2 linked regions of the Aromatoleum petrolei genome follow. The protein of the gene in region 2 interacts with the protein of the main gene of each other region in a pairwise test. Links are inferred from orthologs where the notes say so. Each region holds a gene or a part of one and is shown on either strand. Other genes may lie near its edges.

Evidence for each region.
Region 1: the proteins of ybgC (region 2) and acpP interact in binary tests that used the Escherichia coli proteins (3 or more experiments, as listed by UniProt). The link is inferred for Aromatoleum petrolei from one-to-one orthologs.

The regions. Positions count from the first base shown.
Region 1 is NZ_CP059560.1:1,066,411-1,076,612, forward strand. Bases 2,719-5,545 are described here. They hold acpP (acyl carrier protein), read right to left. Parts: upstream 4,339-5,545; coding sequence 4,099-4,338; downstream 2,719-4,098. Other genes in these bases: ToN1_RS04840 (protein YgfX), read right to left, coding at 2,719-2,820; fabF (beta-ketoacyl-ACP synthase II), read right to left, coding at 2,839-4,077; fabG (3-oxoacyl-ACP reductase FabG), read right to left, coding at 4,432-5,181; fabD (ACP S-malonyltransferase), read right to left, coding at 5,187-5,545. Also shown: RNA polymerase sigma factor RpoE, read right to left, coding at 1-468; nadB (L-aspartate oxidase), read left to right, coding at 692-2,275; more of ToN1_RS04840, read right to left, coding at 2,335-2,718; more of fabD, read right to left, coding at 5,546-6,116; ToN1_RS04865 (beta-ketoacyl-ACP synthase III), read right to left, coding at 6,132-7,097; phosphate acyltransferase PlsX, read right to left, coding at 7,094-8,107; rpmF (50S ribosomal protein L32), read right to left, coding at 8,194-8,373; ToN1_RS04880 (YceD family protein), read right to left, coding at 8,401-8,904; ToN1_RS04885 (Maf family protein), read left to right, coding at 9,031-9,606; ToN1_RS04890 (SAM-dependent methyltransferase), read left to right, coding at 9,603-10,202. UniProt on the Escherichia coli protein: Carrier of the growing fatty acid chain in fatty acid biosynthesis.
Region 2 is NZ_CP059560.1:2,354,544-2,364,690, reverse strand. Bases 2,880-5,651 are described here. They hold ybgC (tol-pal system-associated acyl-CoA thioesterase), read right to left. Parts: upstream 4,603-5,651; coding sequence 4,156-4,602; downstream 2,880-4,155. Other genes in these bases: ToN1_RS10760 (STAS domain-containing protein), read left to right, coding at 4,785-5,651; tolQ (protein TolQ), read right to left, coding at 3,485-4,159; tolR (protein TolR), read right to left, coding at 3,058-3,468; ToN1_RS10780 (energy transducer TonB), read right to left, coding at 2,880-3,061. Also shown: tol-pal system protein YbgF, read right to left, coding at 1-240; peptidoglycan-associated lipoprotein Pal, read right to left, coding at 240-773; Tol-Pal system beta propeller repeat protein TolB, read right to left, coding at 821-2,113; more of ToN1_RS10780, read right to left, coding at 2,198-2,879; more of ToN1_RS10760, read left to right, coding at 5,652-5,966; ATP-dependent protease subunit HslV, read left to right, coding at 6,002-6,541; ATP-dependent protease ATPase subunit HslU, read left to right, coding at 6,538-7,869; ToN1_RS10745 (acyloxyacyl hydrolase), read left to right, coding at 7,896-8,396; ToN1_RS10740 (AEC family transporter), read left to right, coding at 8,488-9,363; ToN1_RS10735 (slipin family protein), read right to left, coding at 9,364-10,140; ToN1_RS10730 (NfeD family protein), read right to left, coding at 10,137-10,147.

The sequences.
Region 1 (10,202 bases), 1.3 Mb from region 2 along the record:
CAGCCCTTCGAGTTCACGCAGCATGATCGCAGTACGCAACTCCTCCGGCAGCGCTTCCATCGCGTGATCGACCGTCTCGCCGATTTGCCGAGTCATCATCAGGCGCTCCGGCGTATTGATGTCGCGCAACTGCTCGCCTTCCTCGAAGGTTTCCGCCTCTTCCGAATCAAATCCGGTCGAGGTGGGCGCCCGTCGCCCTTGCGAAACCAGGTAGTTCTTGGCGGTATTGATCCCGATACGGTAGAGCCACGTGTAAAAAGCGCTATCACCACGAAACGATCCCAAGGCGCGATACGCCTTGATGAAGGTTTCCTGAGCCACATCCTCGACCTCTGCCGAATCGCGGATCAAGCGGGACAGCAGCCTATGCAGCTTGCGTTGATACTTTGCTACCAGCAAGCCGAAAGCCTGCTTGTCACCGCGTTGCACGCGCTCAACAAGCTGCTGATCTATCTCGCGATCGCTCATGGGCGGGTCGTTACTCTATGTTGGGCAAAATCCGCGCCAGTATAGCGACCCAGCCCCGTCTCCGGCAAAGTCGAAGCTAACAAGGAGACCGACACGCTTTGAAATAGTTCAGACCCCGACATGGTTTTCCGGTGCGCCACAGGCCCACTGCGCCCAAGCACCCGGAGGGACACGTCGGACGTGATATAGTTCATGAACCTGTCGATCCTTGGCACATACGATCTTGTCAAAACAATACGACGTACTCATCCTCGGCAGCGGCGCGGCGGGACAATCGATCGCACTGCGTCTGGCAGACAAACTCCGAGTCGCCCTGATTACCAAACGAGCGATCTCCGACAGCGCCAGCGCCTGGGCTCAAGGCGGCATCGCCGCGGTCCTCGACACCTCCGACAGCATCGAGGCGCACATCCAGGACACCTATATCGCAGGCGGCGGCCTGTGCGACCCAAAGGCTACACGCTATGTCGTCGAACACGGCAAAGCAGCGATCGAATGGCTGATCGGACGTGGCGTTCCCTTCACCCGCGAGGATCAATCCAGCCTCGGATACCACCTCACGCGTGAAGGCGGCCACTCGCACCGGCGGATCATCCACGCTGCGGACGCCACCGGTGCTGCGGTGCAGGCGACACTGACCGACCAGGTCAGCAAGCACCCGAACATCGACATCCTCGAAAACCACATCGCGGTCGATCTGATCCTCGGCGACAAGCTGGGCCTCCCTGAGCAGGATTGCCTTGGCGCATACGTGCTCGACATCGCCAACGACCGCGTCGAGACGATCGGCGCCCGCAACACCGTGATTGCCACCGGCGGAGCGGGCAAGGTCTACCTGTACACGACCAACCCCAGCGTCGCGACCGGCGACGGCATCGCCATGGCGTGGCGTGCCGGTTGCCGCGTGGCGAACATGGAATTCATCCAGTTCCACCCAACCTGCCTTTATCACCCGCAAGCAAAATCATTCCTGATATCGGAAGCCGTGCGCGGCGAAGGCGGTCTGCTCAGGCTGCCCGACGGCACCCGATTCATGCCGGCGCACGACGAACGCGCCGAGTTGGCGCCGCGCGACATCGTCGCCCGTGCCATCGATTTCGAGATGAAGAAACACGGTCTCGACTGCGTCTACCTTGATATCAGCCACAAACCGGCAGAGTGGTTGCGCGAACATTTTCCCAATATTCACGCACGCTGCCTGGAATTGGGAATCGACATCACGCGCGAGGGGATTCCCGTCGTACCGGCGGCGCACTACACCTGCGGCGGCATCGTCACCGACCTGGCCGCACGTACCGACGTTCCCAACCTCTATTCCGTTGGCGAATCGGCGTACACAGGCCTTCACGGCGCCAACCGCCTCGCCAGCAACTCGCTCCTGGAGTGCCTCGTTTTCGGCGAGGCGGCAGCAAACGACATCCTTTCTCAGGCGAAGCGCCCCCTGCCAAAACTCCCCGACTGGGACGAGAGCCGTGTGACCGACGCCGACGAAGAGGTCGTGATCTCGCACAACTGGGCCGAGTTGCGCCGTTTCATGTGGGACTATGTCGGCATCGTGCGCACGACCAAGCGCCTGCAGCGTGCCCAGCACCGCATCCGCCTGCTGGCGCGCGAAATCAACGAGTTCTACTCGCACTTCCGCGTCAGCAACGATCTGATCGAATTGCGCAACCTCGTTGTCACCGCCGACCTGATCGTGCGCTGCGCCTTGCGCCGCAAGGAGAGCCGTGGCCTGCACAGTTCGCGCGATTACCCGGATACGCTGCCGGTCGCACGTCCCACCATCCTGCGACCCCACCGGCGCTGAACGACGGCCAGAAGTCGTTCCACCGAAACGGAGCCCCCGACTCAATGCAGCGGGGGCACTCAGCGCTCGGTCGCGTCGTTTTCGGCTGCACCTTCGACACGGCCAGGACCGACCTTGTGGCGGAGCCAGATCTTCAGCCCGCGCCACTCATCCTCATGGACGTTTCCGCGCACAAGCATCAGCGCCCCTCGTATCGACCGGCGCGGTGAGCGCCGTACCCGCGTACCGCGCCAGTGAATCCACACTGCCCAACCGAAATCGACACACCCCGGCTCAGCCAACGCATACACGGTTTGCTGGCCGCGGCCATCGGGGTCCACTGACAGTTCGCCATTGTCCTGCAGAACCAGACGGCCCCCCGCCTTCTCGCTCTCGGCGCGGTTCGCCAAGTGCAGCGAGAATCCCAGCCCCGCGACGACGACGATCACGAGCGGCAGAGGAAACGACGAACGCAGAAATGCAAACGCCGCGATCGCATGGATCGCGGCGTTCAACAGCAAAATCAGCTTCGACGGACGAAGCCTGATTTCAAGCGGGTAGCGCACGGGCTACCCCATTCCGACTCAGACGCGGCGGAACGCGATGGTTCCGTTGGTACCGCCAAAGCCGAACGAATTCGACAGGGCGGCGCGGATCTCCATCGGGCGGGCCTTGTTCGCGACATAGTCGAGATCGCAGCCTTCGTCCTGCTCGAAGATGTTGATCGTCGGCGGAGCGATCTGGTTATGGATCGCCAGCGTGGTGAATACCGCCTCGACACCCCCGGCGGCACCCAGCAGATGACCCGTCATCGACTTGGTCGAATTGACCGCTATCGACTTCGCGCGGTCGCCGAAGCAACGCTTGACCGCCGTCGTTTCGGCCAGGTCGCCGAGCGGCGTCGACGTGCCGTGCGCATTGATGTAGTCAACCTCTTCGAGCGACATGCCGGCATCGCGCATCGCATTCGTCATGCAACGCGCGGCGCCGTTGCCGTCCTCGCACGGGGCGGTCATGTGGTAGGCGTCCGCGCTCATACCGTAGCCCGCGACTTCGGCGTAGATTTTCGCTCCACGTGCCTTCGCGTGCTCGTATTCCTCGAGCACGAGCACGCCGGCGCCCTCGCCCAGCACGAACCCATCGCGCCCCTTGTCCCACGGACGGCTCGCCGTCTGCGGATCGTCGTTGCGCGTGGAAAGCGCACGAGCGGAGGCAAACCCGCCCACGGCCAGAGGCGTGACGGTCGACTCCGCGCCACCCGCGACCATCACGTCGGCGTCGCCATACTGGATGAGGCGTGCCGCCTCGCCGATGCAATGTGTGGCAGTCGTGCATGCTGTGACCATCGCCAGGCACGGCCCCTTGAGGCCGAACATGATCGACAGATTGCCCGCGATCATGTTGATGATCGTGCCGGGGATGAAGAACGGGGAAATCTTGCGCGCCCCGCCCTTCAGGTAATCGTCGTGGGTCGTTTCGATCATCGGCAGACCGCCGATGCCCGAACCCAGATTGACGCCGATGCGCTCAGCGTTCTCTGCGGTTACCTGCAATCCCGCATCCTTGAACGCCTGGATGCCGGCGGCCATGCCGTAATGGATGAATACATCCATGCGGCGCGCCTCTTTCGGCGAGAGATACGCGCCGATGTCGAACCCCTTCACCTCACCGGCGATCTTCACCGGGAAGTTCGTGGTATCGAAGCGCGTAATCTCGCCGATACCGGAGCGGCCGTTGACGATATTGTCCCAGGCCTCCGGAACGGTATTGCCGACCGGGGAAATGATGCCCAGACCGGTAATGACGACTCTGCGACGGGTCAATGTTCGCTCCGGTAATCAGTGTTACTTTTTCAGGTGGGCGTTGACGTAGTCAATCGCCTGCTGAACCGTGGTGATCTTCTCAGCTTCCTCGTCTGGGATTTCGCACTCGAACTCTTCCTCGAGGGCCATAACCAGTTCCACGGTATCCAGCGAATCCGCGCCCAGATCGTCGACGAACGAGGACTCGATCTTGATTTCCGACTCGTTCACACCAAGTTGTTCGGCGACAATTTTCTTGACGCGCTGCTCGATGTTCTCCATGAACTAACTCCTTCCCAGAATGATCCAGATATGTAAGAAAAAAAGCCGGCGTATTCTACCAAAAAGGATGAGAACCGCTATCGCCGCCGGCGATTACGACATGTACATGCCACCATTCACGTGCAGGGTCGTGCCCGTAACGTAGGCGGCAGCGGGCGAAGCTAGGAAAGCCACCGCTCCGGCGATTTCTTCGGGACGTCCGAGTCGGCCGAGGGCGATGTTGCCCAGCAGCGCATCGCGGGCCGTTTCGGGCAGCGCACGGGTCATGTCGGTGTCGATGAACCCCGGCGCCACACAGTTGACAGTGATGTTGCGGCTACCCAGCTCGCGAGCCAGCGCCCGGCTCATGCCGGCAACGCCGGCCTTCGCCGCCGCGTAGTTCGCCTGCCCGGGGTTGCCGGCGCTGCCGACCACGGACGTGATGTTGATGATGCGGCCGCCACGCGCCTTCATCATGCCGCGCATGACCAGACGCGACATGCGAAACACGGATTTGAGGTTGGTCTCGATGACCGCGTCCCACTCCTCGTCCTTCATGCGCATCGCAAGGTTGTCGCGCGTGATACCGGCATTATTCACGAGGATACCGACGGCACCGAAGCGCTTCTCGATATCGCCGATCGCTGCTTCGCACGCAGCGGCGTCGGTGACGTTGAGAGCCATCCCGCAGCCCTTGATACCGGCTTCCCGCAGACCATTCTCGATGTCCGTGGCACCGGCTTCCGACGTCGCGGTACCGACGACCGTCGCGCCCAGCCGCCCCAGTTCGAGGGCGACCGCACGCCCGATTCCGCGAGACGCACCAGTCACGAGGGCCACCTGCCCTTCGAGCGAAAAACTCATTGATGTCACCTCAACGCGGCAATGGATTGTTCGAGACTCGCGGCGTCGTGAATCGAGCCGCCCTGCACTTCACCTGCGATCCGCTTCGTCATGCCCGCGAGCACCTTGCCAGGGCCGCACTCGAGGACGTGCCCCATGCCACGGCGCGCCATGTCCTGCACGAGTTCGATCCAGCGCACCGGAGAGAAAGCCTGGCGTACGAGTGCGTCGCGGATCCTGACAGGATCGTCATACACGGCAACATCCACGTTGTTGATAACGTCGATCGCGGGTTTGTTGATGGTCACCGCTGCGAGTCGCTCGGCGAGCCGCTCCGCGGCCGGCCTCATCAGCGCACAATGGAACGGGGCACTCACCGGGAGCAGCATCGCGCGCTTCGCGCCACGCGCCTTCGCGGCCTCGATTGCACGCTCGACGGCGCCTTTCGCGCCGGCGATCACGATCTGGCCGGGGGCGTTCAAATTGGCGGCTTCGACCACCTCGCCCTGCGCCGCTTCGGCGCAGGCTTCACGGACGGCCTCGACCTCCAGGCCCAGCAGCGCGGCCATGCCGCCCTCACCGGCGGGAACCGCCTCCTGCATCGCTTGCGCGCGGAAACGCACGAGCGGGACGGCATCGGCAAAGGCCATCGCCCCGGCGGCGACCAGCGCCGAATACTCGCCGAGGCTGTGGCCGGCGACAAGTTGCGGCTTCGGGCCGCCGGCCGCAAGCCATGCGCGATACGCTGCAACGCCGGCCGTGAGCATCAGGGGCTGGGTGTTGACGGTCAGCGCCAACCGCTCGACCGGGCCGTCATTGACCATCTGCCAGAGGTCCTCGCCGAGCGCGTCCGACGCCTCGGCGAAGGTGTCGCGGATTTCGGCACGTTCGCCGTAGCCCGACATCATTCCGACGGATTGGGAACCCTGTCCCGGAAACACCAGAGCAAAAGCCATTGTTCTTGTCCTGACTCAGAATTGGAGCAGCGCTGCGCCCCACGTAAAGCCGCCGCCGACGCCTTCGACGACGATCCGCTGGCCTGCACGAATCCGACCGTCGCGCACGGCGAGGTCGAGCGCGAGCGGGATCGATGCGGCCGACGTATTGCCGTGACGATCGACGGTGGCGATGACCTTTTCCATCGGCACGCCCAGCCGCTTCGCGGTCGCCTGGATGATGCGGATGTTCGCCTGATGCGGAATCAGCCAATCGATTGCAGCGGCCTGCACACCGGCATCGGCGAGCACCTCCTGGGCGACCTCGCCGAGCACCTTGACCGCGAACTTGAACACCGCCTGCCCGTCCATGCGCAGGAACGGGTCGCCGATCACCTGACCGGAGGCAACCGCCCCTGGGACGCACAGGATGGGATGGTGGCTGCCGTCGGCGTGCAGCGCCGTCGCGAGAATCCCCGGCTTGTCGGACGCTTCGAGCACGACGGCACCTGCACCGTCGCCGAACAGCACGCAGGTGCCGCGGTCAGACCAGTCCAGAATGCGCGAGAACACCTCGGCGCCCACCACCAGCGCACGCTTGTGACTGCCGGACAAGATGAACTTCTCGGCGATCGTCAGTCCGTAGACGAAGCCCGTGCAAACAGCCTGCACGTCGAACGCCGCCGCGCCGTTGCGCATGCCGAGCTTGGATTGCAGCAGGGTCGCCGTGCTCGGAAAGATGCAGTCGGGGGTCGAGGTCGCGACAACGACAAGATCGATGTCTTCAGGCTGAAGACCAGCGGCCGCGATGGCGCGGCGGCTCGCTTCGCAGGCTAGATCGCTCGAGGTGACGTCGCGTGCCGCGAGGTGCCGGGTACGGATGCCGGTGCGCTCGACGATCCACTCGTCCGACGTATCGATGCCGCGCGCGACCAGATCGTCATTACTTACCGGCTCGCCAGGCAGGAAGCTTCCTGTACCGGCAATTCGTGCAAAGATCATGCTGCTCTCCCCATTGCCGCCATCCGCTCGCTGATGCGCTCGACAAGTCGATTCGACGCAGCCTCGGCGGCCCGGTGAATGGCCTGCTCGAATGCATACACGTCAGCCGAGCCGTGACTCTTGACCACCACACCACGCAGGCCGACCAGCGCCGCGCCATTGTAGCGACGATGATCCACGCGTCTCTTGAAACGCTTGAGCGCTGGCATCGCGACAACCGCCATGGCCTTGGTCAGCAGGCTGCGGCTGAATTCCTCCTTGAGGAATGCGGCGAGCATCTGAGCAAGCCCCTCTGATGTCTTCAACGCCACATTCCCGACGAAGCCGTCGCAGACCACCACGTCGGTCGTTCCCTTGTAGATATCGTCGCCTTCGACGTTGCCATAGAAATTCAGGCCGCTGCCGCGCAGCAGTTCGCCGGCGCGCTTCACGACATCGTTGCCCTTGATCGCCTCTTCGCCGATATTGAGCAGACCCACCGACGGGCGGTCGACGTGCTCGACCGCAGAAACGAGCATCGCCCCCATGATGCCGAACTGCAGCAGGTGCTCGGGCTCGCAGTCGACATTGGCGCCGAGGTCGAGCACATACACCTGCCCCGTTCGCGTGGGCAGGATGGTGGCGATCGCAGGCCGGTCGATGCCGTCGAGCGTCTTGAGAACGAAGCGCGAGATCGCCATCAGCGCGCCCGTATTGCCGGCGGAAACTGCGGCCTGGGCCGTACCAGCCTTCACCAGATCGACGGCGACGCGCATCGACGAATCCTTCTTCGTGCGCATTGCGATCGCCGGCGGGTCGTCCATCTCGACGACCTCGGACGCGGCACGAACCGAGAGACGGTCCGCAAAGCCATTCCCAATCGCTGCCACGGCCTGATCGAGCGCACTCTGACGCCCGACCAGAATCACCTTGGCCTCGGGATGGTTGCGCAGGAAGGCCTGCGCGGCCGGCACCGTCACGGACGGGCCATGATCGCCGCCCATGCAGTCAATCGCAACGGTGACACCCATGGTGCTTTCGCGCAACTCGAACAGGAATTCGGGATGAAAAAACGGCGCAGACGCCCTAAGCGCCGCGCCGCCTTGGAAGACAGGACTTATTCGCCCTTGGTCTTGACGACTTTCTTGCCGCGATACACACCGCTCGGGCTGATGTGGTGGCGCAGATGGACTTCGCCAGTGGTCGCTTCGACCGCGAGCGGGGGATTGGTTAGGAAGTCGTGCGCACGATGCATGCCACGCTTGGAGGGGGATTTCTTGTTCTGCTGAACGGCCATGAAAGACTCCTAGTACAAATATCGCGCCTATTCCGCGCCGTCGCTCTTGCGCAACTTCTCAAGCGACGCGAAAGGCGATTCCTTTACGGCCCCACCGTCCGGGCGGGGCACCTCACACTTTTCATGCCGAGGCGCAATGGGCACCGCCAGCACGATCTCATCCTCGACCAACGCCGTCACATCCATATCCGGCATCGCTTCAATTGCATCGAACGCATCTTCTTCCAGCTCGTCGTCCGCGATCGGCTGACCGGGCCTGACGAGCTCGAAGACCACATCCACATCCAAGGGCCAGACCATCGGACCGAGGCAGCGCTGACAGCGCATCTGCAATTCGCCCGAGATAACGAGCCGCATGCGCCGTCTGCGATCCAGCCCCATCTCGCCGACAAGGCTGAACTGCACGCTACCGGACTTGTCGAGCAGCACGTCGCCAAGCCGCGGCAACTCCGCCAGCGGAATGACCGCACTCAGACTACGGCCTTCGGCTGCAAACTTGAACGGATCCGGAAGAATGCTTCGTTGCGGCATAAGAGGCGCATGATATTATTTTCGGCTTCCCCTGTCAAAACCCCGAAACGCCTATTTTCAAGGATTTGCGCTACCGAGGAGGCTGCACGAGCCTCGCAGCGCCGCACGGCCGCCGCCACTTCGACCATGAAACTGATACTCGCCTCGACCTCTGCCTATCGCCGCATGCTCCTGGAGCGCTTCCAGACACCGTTCGAGACGGCCAGTCCGAAGGTTGACGAAACCCCCCTGCCCGGGGAAGCACCACCCGCCACCGCAAATCGCCTGGCGATCGAGAAAGCACGGGCAGTCGCACTCAAACACGCGGACGCCCTCGTGATCGGCAGCGATCAGGTTGCGCACATCGGCGATGAAGTGTTCGGCAAGCCCGGCTCCGTCGAGAGAGCCGTCGCGCAATTGCATCGCATGAGCGGACAGGCCGTCACGTTCCACACCGCGCTCGCGGTCGTCAATACACGTACTGGCCACGTCCGCAGCGAGAGCGTGCCGACCTTCGTGCGCTTTCGCCAACTTGACGACGAGGAAATCCGACGTTATGTAGACAAGGAACGCCCGCTCGATTGCGCCGGCAGTGCCAAATCGGAGGGACTGGGGATCACGCTCCTCGAATCGCTCTCGGGCGACGATCCGACCGCCCTGATCGGCCTGCCGCTCATTGCACTGTCACGCCTGCTGCGCGCAGAAGGCATGCAACTCCCATGAGCACACGGCGCGGAGCATTGTTTCTGGTCCCAGTCAGCCTCGGCGACACGACTTGTGCGCACATCCTCCCGAACGAGGTTCAGGCGATTGCGCGGCGGCTCCGCCACTTTGTTGTGGAGAACGCCAAGACCGCACGATCGGAACTGAAGCGCCTCGACCACCCGGGCCCATTGCGGGACATCGACATCCAGGTCTTGCCGGAGAAGGACTCCAGCGCGGCACTCGATGCGCTGCTGGCCCCGACGCTACAGGGGCACGATATTGGCCTGATGTCGGAAGCCGGTTGTCCGGCGGTCGCGGACCCCGGGGCACGGCTGGTCGCGCGGGCACATGCGCTGGGCCTAGAAGTGCGCCCCCTGGTCGGACCATCGTCGATTCTGCTCGCCCTGATGGCGTCCGGCCTGAACGGCCAGAGCTTCGCCTTCAACGGTTATCTGCCTGTTGCCGATTCGGAACGCAACGGACGCATCCGGCAGATTGAGGATGAATCGCGGCGCCTGCAGCGCACGCAGATATTCATCGAAACCCCTTACCGCAACGAGCGGCTGTTCGATGCCCTGCTGGCAAACTGCCGCCCGACCACGCGCCTGTGTATC
Region 2 (10,147 bases):
CTCGTGCAGCAGGACTTCGAGTTGTCCCTGCAGTTTCGATACTTCGGTGCGGAGCAGCTCGTTCTGGTTCGCCAGTTCGAGCTGCCCGCGACTGCTGGCCTCCAGCCGTTCGATGCGGGGGGTGATGTCGGTGCGCAAGTTGGTGATTGCGCGCCGTGCCTCCTCGTCGTCGAACAGAGCGTGCGACGGTGCGATGTGCGACAGGGCGGCAACGACAGCGAGCGGCAGGAGGCGCTTCATCAGAATTCGCCCGAGTAGAGCATGTCACCGCGACGGTTCTGCGCGAAGCAGGATTCCGTCGCTTCCGTGCAGCGCGGCTTTTCCTCGCCCAGGCTGACGGACTCGATCTGCGTCTCCTTGGCGCCCAGCAGGCTCAGGGCCTTGCGCACGGCGTCGGCACGCTTCTGGCCGAGGGCGAGGTTGTACTCGCGGCTGCCGCGCTCGTCGGCGTTGCCCTGGATGAGCATCTTCATCTGCGGGTTCTGCACGAGGAACTTGGCGTGCGCCTCGACCAGCGGGCGGGCGTCGTCGCGGATCACGTAGCTGTCGAAGTCGAACATCACGCTGCGCTTGGACAGGATGTTGTTCGGATCGGTCAGCGCGGCGATGCCGGAGCCGGACGCGCTCGGGGCGGTCACGGTGGCGACGCCGGAGCCGGCGCCCTTGCTGCGGTCATCGACGGCCGCGCCGCCGGCGGGCTGGTCGAAGGTGCCGGTGCTGCTGCACGCGGCGAGAAGGCTTGCCAGGATGGCGGGGACGAGCACTTTTTTCATGGGGTTTCCTGATCTAGTCGAACAGTGTTGCTTTTTGCGGGAGGGAGTTACCGGCTCTGCGGACCCCAGGAGGGCTCGCGGACGTCGGCGGCCTGCACCGACAGGCGCTGCTTCACCCGGCCATCGGACGAAACGGCCGCAAGCACTCCCCGCCCGCCGGTTTCGGTGGCGTAGAGGATCATGCGGCCGTTGGGCGCGAAGCTGGGCGACTCGTCACGCGCCGAGTCGGTGAGGATCGTGGTCTGGCGGGTGGCGAGGTCCATGATGGCCACCTGGAAGCGTCCGCTGTTGCGCGTGATGAAGGCGAGGCTCGTGCCGTCGGCCGAGGGGCGCGGGGTCACGTTGTAGCTGCCATCGAAGCTCACGCGCTGGGCGCTGCCGCCGCTCGAGGAAGTGCGGTAGATCTGCGGGCTGCCGCCGCGATCGGAAGTGAAATAGATCCACTCGCCGTCGGGCGACCATGCGGGTTCGGTGTCGATGCCGGGCGAGGTGGCGAGGCGGCGCACGCCGGAGCCGTCGGCATTGAGGACGTAGAGCTGCGACTGGCCGTCCTTGGTGAGCACGACGGCGAGACGCTGGCCGTCCGGTGCCCAGGCGGGGGCGGAGTTGGAGCCCTTGAAGTTGGCGACCACCTGGCGCTGGCCGGTAGCCAGCGTGTGTACGTACACGACCGGCTTCTTCGCCTCGAACGAGACATAGGCGATGCGCTGGCCGTCCGGCGCCCAGGCGGGCGAGATGATGGGCTCGCGCGAGGCCAGTGCGGTGGCCGCGTTCATGCCATCAGCGTCGGCGATCTGCAGTTCGTAGCGCGGTGCGGCCGTCGGGCCGCTCTTGACGACGTAGGCGATGCGGGTGGAGAAGTAGCCGGGCTGGCCGGTGAGCTTCTCGTACACGAAGTCGGCAATCTTGTGGCCGATGGCGCGGTTCTGCGCCGGCGCCATGCGCATCGACAGTCCACCCAGTTCGGTCTGCTTTTGCGTGTCGAAGAGGCGGAAGCGCACTTCGAAGCGGCCGTCGCCCTGCTGGTAGATGCTGCCGGTGAGGACAGCGTCCGCGCCACGCCCGCGGATCGCGGCCATGTCGGGGATGGCGGTGACGGGCAATGCGGCGATGCCCATGTCGACGAGGCTGAAGAGGCCGCTGCGTTCGAGGTCGGCGCGCACGACGTCGGTGACGCCGCGGGGCAGGGTGCCTTCGTTCTCGAACACGGGGATTGCGACCGGGAAGCGGCTTGCGCCGGCGCCCGTGATCTCGATCGACAGCTGCGCATGCGCGATGGCGCTGACGACGGTCAGCACCGCAGCGATGAGCAGGCGGTAGGTGGAGAGGAGTTTTCTCATGGCTGGGGCTTGCCTAAAGCGAAAGTATAACGAATGGAGTCGATCACGATGCGTAAAGATCGAAACTGTTTTGAATTGGTTCCCTTATTCTTCGAGCGGCCGGAAGTGCAATTCGAGCGTGCGTTCGAACAGACCCGGATCCTTGGGCAGCGGTAGCGGGCTCGAGCGCCGGATTGCGCGCTCGATCGCGTCGTCGAGCGCGGGAACCCCCGAGGAGCGTTTGAGCCGGATGGCGAGCACTTCACCGCTGGGCAACTGGTCGACCTCGAATATCGCCTCGGGGTTGCCGCTCAGTCCCGGCGGGCGTAGCAGGTTGCCGCGCACCTTGGTGCTGATCGCGTTGCGGTAGGCGTCGACGGCGCCTTTCGCGCGTGCGGCCGAGGCGCGTGCTGCGTCCTCGCGCATCATGCGTTCGAGGTCGGCTTTGGCGCGCGTCTGCGCCGCTTCCTGGGCCAGCTTCTGCGTCAGGTAGTCGTCCTTGGGCGGTGTGACGGGCTTCGGCTCGGGTTTTACTTCCGGCTTCTTCGGTTCCGGCTTCGGTTCGGGCTTCTTCGGCTCCGGCTTCGGTTCCGGTTTTGGCTCGGGCTTGGGCGGCTTCTTGATCTCGGGCGTCTTGGTCGCGATGTCGGGCTTGGGGACGGGCTTGGGTTCCGGCTTGGGGTCCGGTTTGGGTTCGGGCTTCGGCTGGGGCTTGGGCGGCTCCGGCTTGGGTTCCGGTTTTGGTTCGGGCTTGGGTTCCGGCCGGGGCTCCGGCGCGGGTCGCGGCAATGCCGGCTCGGCGGCGGGCGGGGCGACGAGTTCGACCTCGAGCGCCGCGGGCGGGCTGCTCTGCCAACGGATGCCGAAGAGCAGGAAGGCGACGAGGCCCAGGTGAACGACTACCGTCAGCGCCAGCGAGGCCCACTTGCCGGGCTCGTCGCGCTGCAGGTCAAGGTGCGTGTCTTTCATCGGGTGCTGCTGGTACTCGTCTGCAGGCCGACTTTCTGGAAGCCCGCCTTGCGGATGCTGTCGAGCGTGTCCATCACGCGTTCGTAAGACACCTGCTTGTCCGCGGCGACCAGGATGGGTTGCTGGGGATTGCGCTGCAGCGCGTTGTGCAGTTCGCGCAGCAGCTCGGTGTTGCTCATCTTCTGTTCGGTCGAGCCGCTCGTGACCTTGAAGGTCAGCGAGCCGTCCTTCTTCACGGACACCACCATCGCCTCGGCCGGCGGTTGCGGCACCCCGCCCACGGTGGGGAGATCGACGCTGCCGGTCTGGATCATCGGCGCGGTGACCATGAAGATCACGAGCAGCACCAGCATCACGTCGATGTAGGGCACGACGTTGATCTGGTTCATCAGGCGGCGCTGGCGCATCGGTGTTTCCTCCCGCTCAGCGCAACTGGCGCTGCAGGATGTTCGAGAACTCTTCCATGAAGCTCTCGAAGCGGATGCTGATGCGGTCGATGTCGTGCGCGAAGCGGTTGTAGGCGACCACCGCGGGTATCGCAGCGAAGAGGCCGATCGCGGTGGCGACGAGCGCCTCGGCGATGCCTGGGGCCACGTTCGCCAGCGTCGCCGAGCTGACGTTGGACAGGCCGCGGAAGGCGTTCATGATGCCCCACACGGTGCCGAACAGGCCGATGTACGGGGACACCGAGCCGACCGAGGCGAGAAAGGCGAGGTGCGCCTCGAGGTCGTCGACCTCGCGCTGGTAGGTCGCGCGCATCGCGCGGCGCGCGCCGTCGATGATCGACGCGTTGTCGTGGCTCTTGCTGCGCAGCTTGGTGAATTCGCGGTAGCCGGACTCGAAGATGCGCTCCATGCCGCCGGTTTCGTGGCGGGCGGCGGCGGCCGACTGGAATAGCGAGTTGAGGTCGCCGCCACTCCAGAAGTCGCGCTCGAAGCCGTTGGTCTTGCTGCGGGCGGCGCGGATCTGGAAGGACTTGCGGAAGATCCAGTACCAGGAGACGAGCGACAGGCCTGCGAGCAGGGCCATGACGAGCTGGGCCAGGACGCTGGCCTGGCCGATGAGGCTGATGATCGAGAGATCGTGGGAGACGGTCATGCTTGTACGAGTTTTTCCAGTTTTGTGCGCATGTCTGCGGGGAGCGGGGTCGGGCGTTTGCGGTCGAGGTCGACACAGGCGATGACGAAGCGGCCGCGGAACAGGACTTCGTCGCCGCGCATCACCTTCTGCATGAACACCATGCTGGCGCCGCGCAGCGTTTCGACCCCCGTCGTGACGTGTAACGCATCATCGAGCATTCCTGCTGACAGATAATCGCCGGCAACGGAGCGGACGACGAAACCGATGCGCTGTTCGGTCAGCAGGGCCTGCTGTTCGAAGCCTGCCACGCGCAGCCATTCGGTGCGTGCTCGCTCACAGTAACGCAGGTAGTTGGCGTAGTAGATGACTCCGGCGGCGTCGGTGTCCTCGTAATACACGCGGACCGGCAGTGAAAATACGTGGTTTTCGCCGGAGTTTGACGGCGGGCGAGGTGTGTGCATCGCAACATTCTAGCCGACGGTGTGCCGTCTGTTACATCTGCTGCGCGGGTACTGTTTTGCAAAAGGTAAGGTGCGGACGGCCAGGCGGCCGCCCGCGTCGCGGTGGGGGCGCAAGAGCTGCGCCCGAAATGCTATCCTTCCGCATCCCCGACTAGTCCATCTCCGTTCGCACAGGTCGTAACGTGGTTCTTCCATTCTTCGGCAAGAAGCCCGCTCCCGGCACTCAGCCGTCAGGTGCCTCGTCCGGCGCGGCACCCTCGTCGGCTGCGCCCCAGGTGGAGCCACCCGAATTGTCCAAGCTGGATTTCTCGATCGGCGATCCGACGCACGCCCTGGCGCATTGCGCCGGGCAGGTCGAGGTGCAGGAGATGGGGGCGGGCATCGGTGCCGCCTACGAGGAGGCCGCCGTGCTGTACGCGAACGGGAATACGGCGGAGGCGGAAGCGGCGCTCAACGCAGTGCTGGATGGGCAGGGCGGCCATGCGGGCGAAGGGCTGTGGATGATGCTGCTGGACTTGTACCGCCTGACCGGGCAGCGCCAGCGTTTCGAGGCGCGGGTGCTGGATTACGCGACGCGCTTCGAGCGGTCGCCGCCGCCGTGGATGGACCTGTCGAGTGCGCAGGAGCATGTGCGCTCGAACGCGGCGCCGATGGTGAATATGTCGGGCAGCCTCTCCGGGCAGGCCGCGGCGCAGTTCCAGCAGGTCGCGATCATCGGCAAGAAGAGTGGTGCCATCCGCATCGACCTGGGGCGCCTGCGCTCGGTCGATGAAGACGGATGCACGCTGTTCCGCGACGTATTGCGCGAACTGGCGATGGAGAGGGTGAAGGTGTCGCTGCTGAACTGCGGCCAGCTCGCGGAGATGCTGGCGGGGCAGGTGCGCACGGGCGAGCCGAGCGGGCGCGACATCTGGCTGCTGCTGCTCGAGATGCTGCAGCACACCGGCGAGCAGGAGCGGTTCGAGAACCTGGCGGTGGATTACGCGATCACCTTCGAGGAGTCTCCGCCGTCCTGGGAGGCGCGGGCCGGCCAGGCGGCCTCGACGACGGCCGTTCAGGAGGTCGCGCTCGATCTGGATGCGCCGGCGAGCGGCGATTTCGTGCTCGACGGCGAGGTCACCAGCGCGGCGGTGGAGAAGATCCGCAAGCTGGCTGCGCACGCGAGCAGCCTGCAGAGCGTCGAAGTCGACTGCGGCCAACTGCGCCGCATCGATTTCGTCAGCGCGGGCACGCTTTTCAATATTCTTGCAACGCTGCAGGCGCAGGGTAAGACGGTCGTGCTGCGCAACGTGAACGCGATGGTCGCAGCGTTGCTGCGGGTGATGGGCGTCGATCAGGTGGCGTTGGTGCTGCTGCGCAGCTGACCGGGTCGCCGTACCCCCGATTCGAGGAAAAACCAATGGAACAGTATCACGGCACCACGATCCTCTCGGTGCGACGCGGCAATCGCGTCGCGCTGGGCGGCGATGGCCAGGTCACGCTGGGCAACATCGTCATCAAGGCGACTGCCCGCAAGGTGCGGCCGATCTATCAGGGCAAGATTCTCGCGGGTTTCGCGGGCGGTACGGCCGACGCCTTCACGCTGATCGAGCGCTTCGAGGCGAAGCTGGAGAAGCATCAGGGCAACCTGCTGCGCAGCGCGGTGGAGCTGGCCAAGGATTGGCGTACGGACCGCGTGCTGCGACGCCTGGAGGCGATGCTGGCGGTGGCGGATCGCGACAATTCGCTGGTCATCACCGGCAATGGCGACGTGCTAGAGCCCGAACAGGGCATCGTCGCTATCGGCAGCGGCGGCGCCTATGCGCAGTCGGCGGCGCGCGCGCTGTTGGAGAATACGGATCTCCCTCCCGAGGAAATCGTCAAGAAGTCGCTGCAGATCGCGGGAGATCTGTGCATTTATACCAATCAGAGCCATGTGATCGAGGTGATCGAGGGATGACGCAGATGACGCCGCCGGAGATCGTCTCCGAGCTCGACAAGCACATCGTCGGCCAGGGCAAGGCCAAGAAGGCCGTTGCAATCGCATTGCGCAACCGCTGGCGGCGCGCGCAGGTGGAGGAGCCGCTGCGCAGCGAGATCACGCCCAAGAACATCCTCATGATCGGGCCGACGGGTGTCGGCAAGACCGAGATCGCGCGCCGCCTCGCACGCCTGGCGAATGCGCCCTTCATCAAGATCGAGGCGACGAAGTTCACGGAAGTGGGCTATGTCGGCCGCGATGTCGAGACGATCATCCGCGATCTGGTCGAGATCGCGATCAAGGACGGACGCGAGCGGGCGATGAAGACGGTGCGCGACCGCGCAATGGATGCGGCCGAGGATCGCGTGCTCGACGCGTTGTTGCCGCCCGCGCGTCCCGTCGGTTTCGCGGCCGACCCGGAGCCGCAGGACACGGCGACGCGGCAGAAATTCCGCAAGAAGCTGCGCGAGGGAGAGCTCGACGACAAGGAGATCGAGATCGAGGTCGCCGCACATGCGATGACGGCGGAGATCTTCGCGCCCCCGGGCATGGAGGAGCTCACGCAGCAGATCCAGGGCATGTTCCAGAACCTGGGCGGGGGCAAGAAGAAGCTGCGCAAGATGAAGATCGGCGATGCGCTGAAGGCGCTGGCCGACGAGGAGGCCGTGCGCCTGATCAACGACGAGGAAGTGAAGGCGGAGGCGATCCGCGCGGTGGAGCAGAACGGCATCGTGTTCCTCGACGAGATCGACAAGATCGCCGCGCGTTCGGACGTGCAGGGTGCAGACGTGTCGCGCCAGGGCGTGCAGCGCGACCTGCTGCCGCTTGTCGAGGGCACGACGGTGTCGACCAAGTACGGCATGATCAAGACCGATCACGTGCTGTTCATCGCCAGCGGTGCGTTCCACCTGTCCAAGCCGAGCGACCTGATCCCGGAGCTGCAGGGACGCTTCCCGATCCGCGTCGAGCTGGAGAGCCTGTCGGTGGAGGATTTCGTGTGCATCCTCACGCAGACGGACGCCTGCCTGGTGCGCCAGTACCAGGCCCTGCTCGCGACCGAGGGGGTGGCGCTGGAGTTCGTCGATGCCGGCATCCGCCGCCTCGCCGAGATCGCCTTCCAGGTGAACGAGAAGACCGAGAACATCGGTGCGCGGCGCCTGTACACGGTGATGGAGAAGCTGCTCGAGGAGATCTCCTTCGAGGCCGGCAAGAGTGGTGTGGATAAGCTGGTCATCGACGCCGCTTACGTCGATGGGCGGCTTGATGTGTTTGCCCAGCGCGAGGATCTCGCGCGTTATGTCCTGTGAGGTGTCGAATGAGGTTCCTGGTGTGCATGGCCGCTTCCTTGCTGGCGGCGGGAGCAGCTTCAGCGGCGGACCCGGCGGTCAGCGCGTTCCATGGCGAGCACGACAACTACGATCGCACGGGTTTGTCCGTGCGCCTCGGCCCGGTGTGGGAGTCGGACTGGGGCGTGTGGCATGCGGGCCTGCACCCCGAGCTTGAGTTGAGCCAATTTCGTTACAGCGGTTCGAACGACGGTCCGAACACGCTGAACCAGGCGGGCGCGGTCGGCATGTTGCGCATGGTGCGCGGCAAGGGAAGCTTCCAGCCCTACGCGGAATTGGGCCTCGGTGCAGCGCTTCTCAGCCGCACGGACCTCGGGCCCAAAGTGTTCTCGACGACCTTCCAGTTTTCGCAGCACGCCGGACTCGGGATCGAGTTCGCCGGACGTTATTCGGTCGGCTGGCGCTACTCGCATTACTCGAATGGGGACATCGAGACGCCCAACAACGGTATCGACCTGCACCAGTTCTTGATCGGCGCGCGCTTCTGAGCTTGCCTCATCACGTCGCGGGGGGCCTTCACGGCCCCTTTTTTGTTGCCGCCGTGCGGCGCCCCTGTCACCGGGCTGTGTCCCGCCGTCCATGTTGATCCGCATCGTCTCAGTCCTCTTCCCGCTCTTCGCAGTGACCGCTCTCGGCTATCTCGTCGGCCGGCGCATGCGGCCGGATCTGTCGCATGTGAACAAGCTCAACATGGAGGTGTTCATTCCGGCGCTCGTCTTCGCGGCGCTGGCGAACAAGGAGTTTCGCATTGCCGAGTTCGGCTCGCTGGCAGTCGCGACGCTGTTGCTGGTGATGGGCACGGGCGTGGCCGGCTACGTGCTTGCGCGCCTGTGCGGGATCGCGCCGAAGACCTTGGTGCCGCCGATAATGTTCAACAACAGCGGCAATCTGGGACTGCCGCTCGCGGTTCTGGCGTTCGGCGATGCGGCACTGGCGCCGGCCGTGGTGATGTTCATGGTGTCGAACCTGCTGCATTTTTCCTTCGGTGCGTGGTTGCTCGACCATCGCATCAAGGTGTGGACGGTGTGGCGAGTGCCGTCGGTGCTGGCGACTTTTGCGGGCCTCGCGATCGGCATCGCCGGCATCGAGGTGTGGCCGCCGCTGATGCTCGCGATCAAGATGCTGGGCGACATCTCGATTCCGTTGATGCTGTTTGCGCTGGGTGTGCGCTTCACCGATTCGCGCATCGGCTCGCTCGGCCTGGGTCTCTTTGCAGCCGTGGCACGACCCGTTGCCGGCATGCTGCTGGCGTTCGTGCTGACGCTGGTGTTCGACCTGTCGGGGCAGGAGCGCGCGCTGTTGATCGTGTTCGGCGCGCTGCCACCCGCGGTGCTGAACTACATCTTCGCCGAGCGCTACCACCAGGAGCCGGAGGTGGTTGCGTCGATGGTGCTGATCGGCAATGTCGCCGCGGTGGTGTTCCTGCCGATTGCGCTGGCGATGGTGCTGCCGTGATCAATCGGGGGGCTGCTTGGACGACACCTCGGCGAGAAGCCCCTTCAGCAGGTCGACCGGGACGGGGAAGACGATCGTCGAGGCCTTGTCGCCGGCGATCTGCGTGAGGGTCTGCAGGTAGCGCAGCTGCATCGCCGCGGGCTGGCGGGCGAGCATCTCGGCGGCCTTCATGAGGCTCTCCGCGGCCTGCTTTTCGCCTTCGGCGTGGATCACCTTGGCGCGCCGCTCGCGCTCGGCTTCGGCCTGGCGGGCGATCGCTCGGATCATGCTCTCGTTGAGGTCGATGTGCTTGATCTCGACGTTGGCGACCTTGATGCCCCAGCCGTCGGTCTGGGCGTCGAGGATCTGCTGCACGTCGAGGTTGAGGCGTTCGCGCTCGGCGAGCATCTCGTCGAGTTCGTGCTTGCCGAGGACTGCGCGCAGCGTGGTCTGCGCGAGCTGGCTGGTGGCGACGAGGTAGTTCTCGACCTGGATGATCGCCTTCTGCGGGTCGATGACGCGGAAGAAAATGATTGCGTTGACCTTGACCGAGACGTTGTCGCGCGAGATCACGTCCTGGCTGGGCACGTCGAGGGTGACGACGCGCAAGTCCACCTTGACCATCTGCTGAATGCCGGGAATCACGACGATGAGGCCGGGGCCCTTGACCTTCCAGAAGCGGCCGAGCATGAAGATCACGCCGCGTTCGTATTCGCGCAGGATACGCAGGGAGCTCGCGACGAGGGCGACGAGCAGGAGCAGGATGGTGCCGAGGCCCAGGTTGAGGTCGAAGATCATGGCGGAC